DNA from 3 places in the Pantoea sp. SGAir0430 genome. Region 1 is predicted to be linked to each of the others. Evidence: riboswitches for the same ligand, from Rfam matches in the RefSeq annotation. Region 1 holds a riboswitch; each other region holds the start of a gene.

Region 1 (3,243 bases):
ATCGCCTGCTGCAAAATCGCCGGTGAAGGGTAGCCTGCGGTGCCGAGCAGCAAGCGTGACTGCGGCGTGAAATCGTAAAACATCGCTCAGCCTCCCTGCATCGGTGACAGGACTTCCAGCTGCCAGCCTTCCTGCAACTGCAGGCTGGCATACTGACTTTTCGGCACAAAATCGCCATTGCAGGCGGTGGCAACACAGGCCGCATCGATTTGCTGTTCGATCAGCAATTCGCTGAGGCTGGTGGCCTCAGTCCTGATGGTGCGGCCGTTAAGCTGAATATTCATGGCTAACCTCCCCGGACAGGCGCTGCATCAGCTGTTCTGCCATCATTGGTGCCAGCAGAAAACCGTGACGATACATGCCGTTAAGATAAAAAATACCGTTGTGATAGTGGATTTCCGGCAGATTAGCCGGCCATGCCGGACGCAGACCGCTGCCGCTTTCGATGACGCGCGCTTCCGCCAGCGCCGGATGGAGGGTGTAGGCCGCGCTGAGCAGTTCCATCATGGCGCGCGCGCTGATAGCGCTGGCATCGTCGCTTTCGATCATGGTGGCACCGAGCATGAAGTGGCCGTCGCGACGCGGCACCAGATAACAGGGAAAACGCGGATGGAGCAGACGAATCGGCCGGGAAAATGTCACCTCATGACTCTGCAGGATCAGCATTTCCCCACGCACCGCGCGCAGGCCGGAGAGCTGCGCTCTGGCATGGATACCGCGACAGTCGATGATCCGGCCCGATGGCTGGCGCGCATCAAAGCGGACACCGCGCTGCAGCAGTTTGTCACGCAGTTCAGCCAGCGCACGGCGCGGATCGAGATGTGCTTCGCGCGGGAAAAACAGTCCGCGCGCAAACCGGTTTTCCAGCGCCGGTTCAAGCGACGCCGGATCAACCCATTGATGCGCCGTCGTCATGCGCGCGAAGCGGTTTAACTCCGGGTTATCACGCGGCGGTGCCAGCACTAACGTACCCTGATGCACCACGCTGCTGAAGCGCGTTTGCCACCAGGCCGCAGCATGCTGGCCGAGGGTAATCACCTCCGCTGGCGCGCTTTCTGCTTCACACCACGGCGCCAGCATGCCACCGGCAAACCACGAGGCAGGCTGACGCGCTTCATCATCAATGACCTCGACGGTTTCGCCGCGCTCAGCCAGTAGCGTGGCAACACAAAGCCCGGACACGCCGCTACCGAGCACGCTCCAGCGGCTCATGAACAACGTTCCGGTAAATAATCTGGGAAATTCACATCGGCCTCTCAGTGATAACTGAGACCCGCAGATACAGGTGAAGGGAATCGACGCCAGCGATCGGGCTCGCCTTTGCGCCAGACGGCTTTGCACATGAGCCGTCAGTCTTCCTACGCCAGTATCAACTGGGTCAGGTTCAAAGGGTCGCTAAGCCGCGCAGTGCGCTATTAGCCTCTCAGTCTCTCAGGCGAGACTCCCCCGACGCGTCTATTTGTATTGCAGGCGCTGGCTGGCGTCAAGCAGCACGTTAACCGCACTGCCCGCGTTGTGGATCAAAATTGCAACATATGGTATACCAAACGGATAGTGGGCAGATGATAAAAAAGACTTTTTTATTATTCACTTATAAATTTTTCAGCTAATCATGGAAGCATTATGAATAAGTTTCGTGTGGCTTTTATCAAAGCAGGATGGCATCAGGCGATCGTGAACAACGCGCTGGTGGGATTTGAGCAGGAACTGGCAGAACAAGGCGTCGAAAATACATTAACAAGCTATGACGTACCCGGCGCGTTCGAAATGCCGCTGCTGGCTAAACGCCTGGCCGAAACCGGCAAATTTGATGCGATTGTCTGCGCCGCGCTGGTGGTCGACGGTGGCATCTATCGCCATGACTTTGTCGCTCAGGCCGTCGTCGATGGCCTGATGAATGTGCAGCTCGCCACCAATGTTCCGGTGTTTTCGGTATCACTCACTCCGCACAATTTTCAGCCGGTCGACGCGATTGAAGCGTTCTATACCGAACATTTTATTAAAAAAGGCAAAGAAGCCGCCCGCGCCGCCCTGATGATTCATCAGCTACAGATCGACTAACCTCAAACGGATTGTTAGCTTTTCCCACTTTTAACAATCCGTTTCCTGCAGTGTGCTCCCTCTTACCTCTCGCCTCTTGCTTACTTAAAGCAGCACCGTCAATGCCATTGCAAGTTATTCGGGATATCTTTAAAATCAGATAACCTAAATAACCTTGCGGGAGTTAACTGATGGTTAGCGATAAAGATCACACCGGAGTTTCTGCACTGACAGGTACCCCGCAGGAGATTCAGGGTCGGCTGTCAAAATCACATGCCAGTCACGTTGTTGCCATTACTTTCGACCATCCAGGCGATGCGCTGACGCTGCGCAACCTGTCAGAAAATCTTTCCGCAATCGCTTCATCCATGTTTGCAATTTTTCAGCAGCGGCAGCGGCAGGAATCGCTGGAGCAACTGGCCAGTGCGATGTTACCGCGCGTGCCAGCTTCGCCTCATTTACTCAAAGAAGCGGCGATGTTACTAGAGGCGCGCAATGCCGTGCTGGAGAGCGGAAACTGGCTCAGCGCCGCAGAAGTGGCGCAACTGGCAGGGTTGAGTTCCACAAATCCGAGCGCTCAGCCGAATAAATGGAAAAAAAGCGGCCAGATATTTGCCATCAATCACAATGGGATAGATTATTTCCCCGATTATGGCCTGGATCGCGACACGCATTTTCGCCCGGTTAAACCACTGGCTCAAATCCTCAGGATTTTTGCCGGACACAAAGACAGTTGGGCTATCGCATTGTGGTTTCTGTCGAATAACAGTTTCCTTGCGGGCAAACGGCCACAGGATCTACTGCTAACCGAAGCGCAACGCGTCATCGACGCCGCTCTGGATGAAATGGAAGGAATAACGCATGGATAAGCGCAGCACTGCGGCGCAACCTGATGATTTATCAACTCTGCCTGTTATTACTGCCGAAGAAGGTGCGCCATTGCCAGGCGCTTTACTTCAGCTGTCATTTATTACGCTTTCAGCAGGAAGCATTCTGCACCGGGTCCATCTGTCGCATTATGCCGCCAACCAGTTCAATCCCGGAGTGAAAGGGAATGCCCGCTTCAGTCCAATAAAAACCAGACATGGGCAGCCAATACCGACCCTTTACGGCGGTTCGACCAGAGACTGCGCATTAATGGAAACGGTATTTCATGACGTGCCTTTCGCACCCGGTCTTAAGACACTGGATAAGAAAAAATTA
Region 2 (3,243 bases), on a different replicon from region 1:
GAACCGGCACCTGCCGATTCGCCCCCACAGCCTGGACCGAAACGCGCCAGGCTGGCAAATTGCTGACTCCATTTTTCAGACGGATACGCAGTGAAAAAGCGGCAATCTGGCGTTACGCCCTACCACCACTGATGGAAATGATGCACCGGCCCAATGCCGTGGCCGACCTCCAGCGAATCGGCGTGTAGCAGCGCCTGCTGCAGCCAGGCCTTGGCCTCCGCTACGGTGCCCGCCCAGTCCGCATGGCGCGGTCGCAATGCCGCCAGCGCCGCCGACAGCGTACAGCCAGTGCCGTGCGTATGACGGGTGTTAACGCGCGGTGCGGTAAAGCGCTGGCGGCCGGCGTGGGTGATCAGCCAGTCCGGGCTTTCCGCATCGCTGAGATGACCGCCCTTCATCAGCACCGCTTCGCAGCCCAGTTCCAGCAGCGCATCGCCCTGCTGCAGCATACTCGCCTCGTCCTGCGCCATGCGGCAACCCAGCAGCGCCGCGGCTTCCGGCAGATTGGGCGTGATCAGCGATACCTGCGGCAGCAGCAGTTCACGAATGCTGGCTACCGCATCGTGCGACAGCAGCGCATCGCCGCTTTTGGCAATCATCACCGTATCCAGCACCACAAACGGCAGGCTGGCGCGTTTCAGCTTCTCTGCCACCACCTCAACGATCGCCGTCTCCGCCAGCATACCGATTTTGGCGGCGTCAATGCGCACGTCGTTCAGCACCGAGTCGAGTTGCGCCGCGACAAATGCCGGTTCGATGCGATACACCGACTGCACGCCGCGGGTGTTCTGTGCCACCAGCGCGGTAATCACGCTGGTGCCGTACGCGCCGAGCGCGGAAAACGCTTTCAGATCCGCCTGGATACCCGCGCCACCGCTGGGATCGGTGCCGGCAATGGTCAATGCATTGATGCGTTTCATGCCGCCACCTCCAGCGTCCACAGCGCATCGAGAAAAGCGGCGACGAAGCTGCCCGGCCCTGCCACGCTGCGCGCGGCCTGCTCTCCCGCCAGTGACATTACGCGGCAGGCCGCTGCCACGTGCTGGATGCGCTCGCCCGGCAGGCTGCTGCACGCCGCGACTACGGCGGATAGCGCACAACCGGTGCCGACCACGCGCGTCATTAGCGGGCTGCCGCCGGGTATTGCCAGCGTCTGGCGGCCATCGGTGACGTAATCGACTTCGCCGGTTACCGCGACGATAGTGGTGCAGCGTTGCGCCAGCTGCTGCGCAGCGTTCAGTGCGGCATCGGCCTGATGCGCGCTATCCACACCGCGTCCACCTGTGCCCTGGTGGGCTAAGGCGAGAATTTCTGAAGCGTTGCCGCGAATGGCCGCCGGTCGCAGGCTCAGCAGCTGCTGACAGAATTCCGTACGCAGGGTTAGCGCGCCTACCGCCACCGGATCGAGCGTCCACGGTGTGCCGGCCTGGTTAGCGGCCTGTACCGCCGCCAGCATCGCATCGCGGCGCTCACGGGTTAACGTACCGACGTTGATCAGCAGCGCATCGGCAAAACCGGCAAACTGCGCCGCTTCATCGCCATCAATCACCATCGCGGGCGAAGCCTGCAGTGCCAGCAGCACGTTGGCGGTAAAGGTTTGCACCACGTCGTTGGTCATACAGTGCACCAGCGGTGCCTGCTGCCGCAGCAGTTGCAGAGAGTGCGCGAGTTGCGCCGGGGAAAGAGGGTCAGGCTGTGTCATAAGGCTCCCAACCGGCAATCAGGAAGGCGAATGCGGTCAGGCATCTGACTTCCCTACGCTGGCATTATCCAGATCAGGTATTACGGGTATTTCTCAGCCTTCACAAAGAAGGGCACCCCGAGTCATGCACGTCCGTGTCAGACGTGCCTTCACAGCATAAAGGGTCAGCTTAAAGTTGTAAATCCTGCGGCGGGTGCGCTTTATTTGCCGGACAACGATGAGCAAAAATACGTGCGCCATCAATTTTCATGATTTTTTGATCATCAGGAAAATACAAACAAATCGATGGAGATCAATTTCCCCAAAATACCGAAAATTCATAAGGATAGTTAATTTAATCTGCCGGGGCAGTAGGCGGGAAATAAAGAGGAGAAAGCGCGCAACTTGATTAATATCAAACCGGCCGGCGGCGTAACACGGCCTAATTCCCTTCCGGATTTGAAGACCGCTGTTTCACCTTCACCCGGAATCGCTAATGACTTTATTCAGTTTTCTTCCGCACGCGCACCACTGGCACAATATCACCATTTCCCGTCAAGGCGCCGTTGCCCCCGGCGGCCGTTACCGGTACTCCACGTACCTCGAAGCCGAATGCAAACGCTGCGGCGAGCGCATCCATAAAATTTATTATCGCGATATCAGCGATGAACAGGCGCGTCGCTGGCTGGGATAAAAAAAAGCCCCGCAACACAGGTTGCAGGGCGCTTGCGTGGCTATCGCAAAACTTATTCAGCCGGTTTGGTGCGGATCAGGTAATCAAACGCGCTCAGTGACGCTTTGGCCCCTTCCCCGCTGGCAATGATGATCTGCTTGTACGGCACCGTGGTGCAGTCGCCGGCGGCAAATACGCCTTTCAGGCTGGTTTCGCCTTTGGCGTCGATCAGGATCTCGCCCATGCGGTTGCGCTCTACCGCGCCTTCCAGCCAGTTGGTGTTAGGCAGCAGACCAATCTGGACGAAGATACCGCTCAGCGCCAGTTCGTGGCTGGTCTGGTTATTGCGGTCGATGTAGGTCAGACCGGTAACTTTACTGCCGTCGCCTTTCACTTCGGTGGTCTGCGCGTTGAGGATCACATCGACGTTTTTCAGGCTGCGCAGTTTATCCTGCAGCACTTTATCGGCGCGCATTTCGCTGGCGAACTCCAGCAGCGTGACGTGCTCGACAATACCGGCCAGATCGATGGCCGCTTCAACGCCGGAGTTACCGCCGCCGATCACCGCCGTGCGTTTGCCTTTAAACAGCGGGCCGTCACAGTGCGGGCAGTAGGTTACACCTTTGGTGCGATACTGCTCTTCGCCCGGAACGCCCATGTTGCGCCAGCGTGCGCCGGTAGCAATGATGATGCTGCGTGATTTCAGCACTGCGCCGGAAGCGGTTTCGATGGCGTGCAGGCCACCCTCTTTGGCTGCCGGAATCAGCTTGATGGCGCTCTGGGTGTCGATCACGTCCACGTCATAGTCATCAACGTGCGCACGCAGGGAACCGGCGAGCTTGGCCCCTTCGGTTTTCGGCACGGAGATGTAGTTTTCAATGTCAACGGT
Region 3 (3,243 bases), on a different replicon from region 1:
GCACCGAGGCCATATTGTCCGGACGCGCTTCGCATACCAGCCAGACGTTTTCGCCCTGCCACTCGCCAATCACTCTGCCGCTGCTGCCGGTCAGGCCAAACTCGCCGGATAAGCCATGCGGCAACTCGCCTTGCGGCAACCAAAGTTTCTGCGCGGAGCTGACAATCCACCAGCCAGCGTCTACGCTTGAGATCTCACGTTGCATCTTAATCGTTGTCCTTAGCGTCAAATGGCACGCTGAAATCCTGATGTTAAGTGTGTAATAAACAACTATAACTCACCTGGAGCCCCGTATGCTTACCCAGTTAGATAACCTGACCGAGCGTGTAGGTGGCGGTAATGAATTAGTCGACTCATGGTTGCGCGCCCGTCGACAGCTGCTCGTCACCTATTACGAGTTAATTGGCATGAAGCCGAACAAAGAAGCGCTGACCGCGCTGGATGAACAGGCGCTGGATGCGTTTTGCCATCGTCTGGTGGACTATCTCTCTACCGGCCACTTCAGCGTTTACGAGCGCATCATCAGCGAGATGTCCGGCGACAGCCCGATGATTGCGGCGGCGCAGATCTATCCGGCGCTGGAAGGCAATACTGAACGGCTGATGCAACTGTATGACAGCCATCTGCAGCAGGCCATTAATGACGACAACTGCGTGGATTTCCAGCAGGCGCTGTCAGAAGTGGGCGAAGCGCTGGAGTCACGCTTTACGCTGGAAGACAAACTGATTCAGCTCGCCTGGGATAACCAGCTGGCGCGCCCGCCGGTGGCCAACGACAGCACCATTGCTCGTCCGGCCTGAACCGCTGCAGTTGTAAAAGACTTGTTATTCTGGAAAAGCCCTTTTATGCTGAATGGGCTTTTTTATTGTCTTTTTAACGACAATCCACAATCAAACTTTGCGATATAAGCGCAGCGTGCAGCAGTCAGTAAAGTCGCTTATCGCGTAAAACGTAAACTTGTCGGAGTGCCCTTAGGGGCTGAGACCGTTAATTCGGGATCCGCGGAACCTGATCAGGTTAGTACCTGCGAAGGGAACAAGAGTAGATGTGATCAGCACGGTGCAGTCAGGCGCCCGGCACCGTTTCTGTTACTCCTTCCGGACTCCGGACAAGCAGCTTCCCCTTGTTTTCAGGAAACTTGCTATGTCTGATGCTAAAACCTCACGTCGTGAACAACGCGCGCAGGCGCAAAAATTTATCGATTCGCTCCAGGGAACCGCCTTCCCTAACTCCAAACGGATCTGGATCAGCGGCAGCCGCGCGGATATCCGCGTCCCGATGCGCGAAATTCAGCTCAGCCCGACGCACACCGGCGGCAGCAAAGATCATCCGCAATACGCAGAAAATGAACCGGTGCCGGTGTATGACACTGCCGGTGCCTATGGCGATCCCCACGCGACCATCAACGTGCATCAGGGTCTGGCAAAATTGCGCGCCGGCTGGATCGCCGAACGCAACGACAGCGAAACCATCAGCGCACTCAGCTCAAGCTACAGTCAGCAGCGGCTGGCGGATGACGGGCTGGATCATCTGCGTTTTGAACACCTGCCGCTGCCGCGCCGGGCCAAAGCGGGTCGCCGCGTCACGCAGCTGCACTATGCGCGTCAGGGCATTATCACGCCGGAGATGGAGTTCATCGCGCTGCGCGAAAACATGGGACGTGAGCGTATCCGCAGTGCAACGCTATTACAGCAGCACGCCGGTCACGGCTTTGGTGCGCAGCTGCCGGAGAATATCAGCGCCGAATTCGTGCGCGCTGAAGTGGCCAGCGGCCGCGCCATCATTCCTGCCAACATCAATCACCCGGAATCGGAGCCGATGATCATCGGCCGCAATTTTCTGGTGAAAGTCAACGCCAACATCGGCAACTCGGCGGTAAGTTCGTCGATTGAAGAGGAAGTGGAAAAACTGGTGTGGGCCACGCGCTGGGGGGCAGATACCGTGATGGATCTGTCGACCGGCCGCTATATCCATGAAACGCGCGAGTGGATTTTGCGCAACAGTCCGGTGCCGATCGGCACGGTGCCAATCTATCAGGCGCTGGAAAAGGTCAACGGCATCGCAGAAGATCTTAACTGGGACATTTTCCGCGATACCCTGCTGGAACAGGCTGAGCAGGGCGTTGATTACTTCACCATTCACGCGGGCGTGCTGCTGCGCTATGTGCCGATGACCGCACAACGGCTGACCGGCATCGTGTCGCGCGGCGGCTCAATCATGGCGAAGTGGTGCCTGTCACATCATCAGGAAAACTTCCTCTACCAGCATTTCCGCGAAATCTGTGAAATCTGCGCCGCCTATGATGTCGCGCTATCGCTCGGTGATGGTTTACGTCCCGGCTCGATTCAGGACGCCAACGACGAAGCCCAGTTTGCCGAACTGCGTACCTTAGGCGAGCTGACGCAAATCGCCTGGCAATATGATGTGCAGGTCATGATTGAAGGCCCCGGTCACGTGCCGATGCAGATGATCCGCCGCAATATGACCGAGCAGCTGGAACACTGCCATGAAGCGCCGTTTTATACGCTGGGCCCGCTGACGACCGATATCGCGCCGGGCTACGATCATTTTACCTCCGGGATTGGCGCCGCCATGATCGGCTGGTTTGGCTGTGCGATGCTGTGCTACGTCACGCCGAAAGAGCACCTTGGCCTGCCGAATAAAGAGGATGTTAAGCAGGGGCTGATTACCTACAAGATCGCCGCGCACGCAGCCGATCTGGCTAAAGGCCATCCCGGCGCGCAGATCCGCGACAACGCCATGTCGAAAGCTCGCTTCGAGTTCCGCTGGGAAGATCAGTTTAATCTGGCACTCGATCCGCATACCGCGCGGGCCTATCACGACGAAACCCTGCCGCAGGAATCCGGCAAAGTGGCCCACTTCTGTTCCATGTGCGGCCCCAAATTCTGTTCAATGAAAATCACCCAGGAAGTGCGCGAATTTGCCGCCCGCCAGCAGGCTGAAGCCCAGCCGATAGCGCTGGGCATGGCGCAAATGTCCGATGCCTTCCGTAGCCGTGGCGGCGAGCTGTATCACGCCGCCGATGCCCTGAAAGAGGAAAAATGATGACTGAAGCCTTCCCTGCCACCGCGCCAAAACTGGGGCTCTATCCGGTTGTCGACAGCGTGTTGTGGATTGAACGCCTGCTGGCAGCCGGCGTGCGCACCCTCCAGCTGCGCATCAAAGATGGCGATGATCGCCAGATTGAAGCCGCAGTACGCGATGCCATCGCCCTGGGCAAAC

What was found. A riboswitch is a leader RNA that binds a small molecule or an ion and turns the genes downstream of it on or off. The one in region 1 is predicted to bind thiamine pyrophosphate.
Region 2: linked by a shared signal. The riboswitch ahead of thiM (hydroxyethylthiazole kinase) and the one ahead of E7738_RS20115 (FAD-dependent oxidoreductase) in region 1 are both predicted to bind thiamine pyrophosphate.
Region 3: linked by a shared signal. The riboswitch ahead of thiC (phosphomethylpyrimidine synthase ThiC) and the one ahead of E7738_RS20115 (FAD-dependent oxidoreductase) in region 1 are both predicted to bind thiamine pyrophosphate.

The regions. Positions count from the first base shown of each region.
Region 1 is NZ_CP039428.1:251,554-254,796, forward strand. It holds gene E7738_RS20105 (thiazole synthase) at 1-83, opposite strand, end outside; gene thiS (sulfur carrier protein ThiS) at 87-284, opposite strand; gene E7738_RS20115 (FAD-dependent oxidoreductase) at 268-1,212, opposite strand; TPP riboswitch at 1,339-1,458, opposite strand; gene E7738_RS20120 (6,7-dimethyl-8-ribityllumazine synthase) at 1,624-2,061, shown strand; gene E7738_RS20125 (hypothetical protein) at 2,232-2,909, shown strand; gene E7738_RS20130 (RES family NAD+ phosphorylase) at 2,902-3,243, shown strand, end outside.
Region 2 is NZ_CP039427.1:453,682-456,924, reverse strand. It holds gene thiD (bifunctional hydroxymethylpyrimidine kinase/phosphomethylpyrimidine kinase) at 120-920, opposite strand; gene thiM (hydroxyethylthiazole kinase) at 917-1,702, opposite strand; TPP riboswitch at 1,736-1,832, opposite strand; gene E7738_RS02225 (hypothetical protein) at 2,178-2,375, shown strand; gene ahpF (alkyl hydroperoxide reductase subunit F) at 2,428-3,243, opposite strand, start outside.
Region 3 is NZ_CP039427.1:2,673,504-2,676,746, forward strand. It holds gene nudC (NAD(+) diphosphatase) at 1-205, opposite strand, end outside; gene E7738_RS12715 (Rsd/AlgQ family anti-sigma factor) at 294-800, shown strand; TPP riboswitch at 952-1,052, shown strand; gene thiC (phosphomethylpyrimidine synthase ThiC) at 1,144-3,066, shown strand; gene thiE (thiamine phosphate synthase) at 3,066-3,243, shown strand, end outside.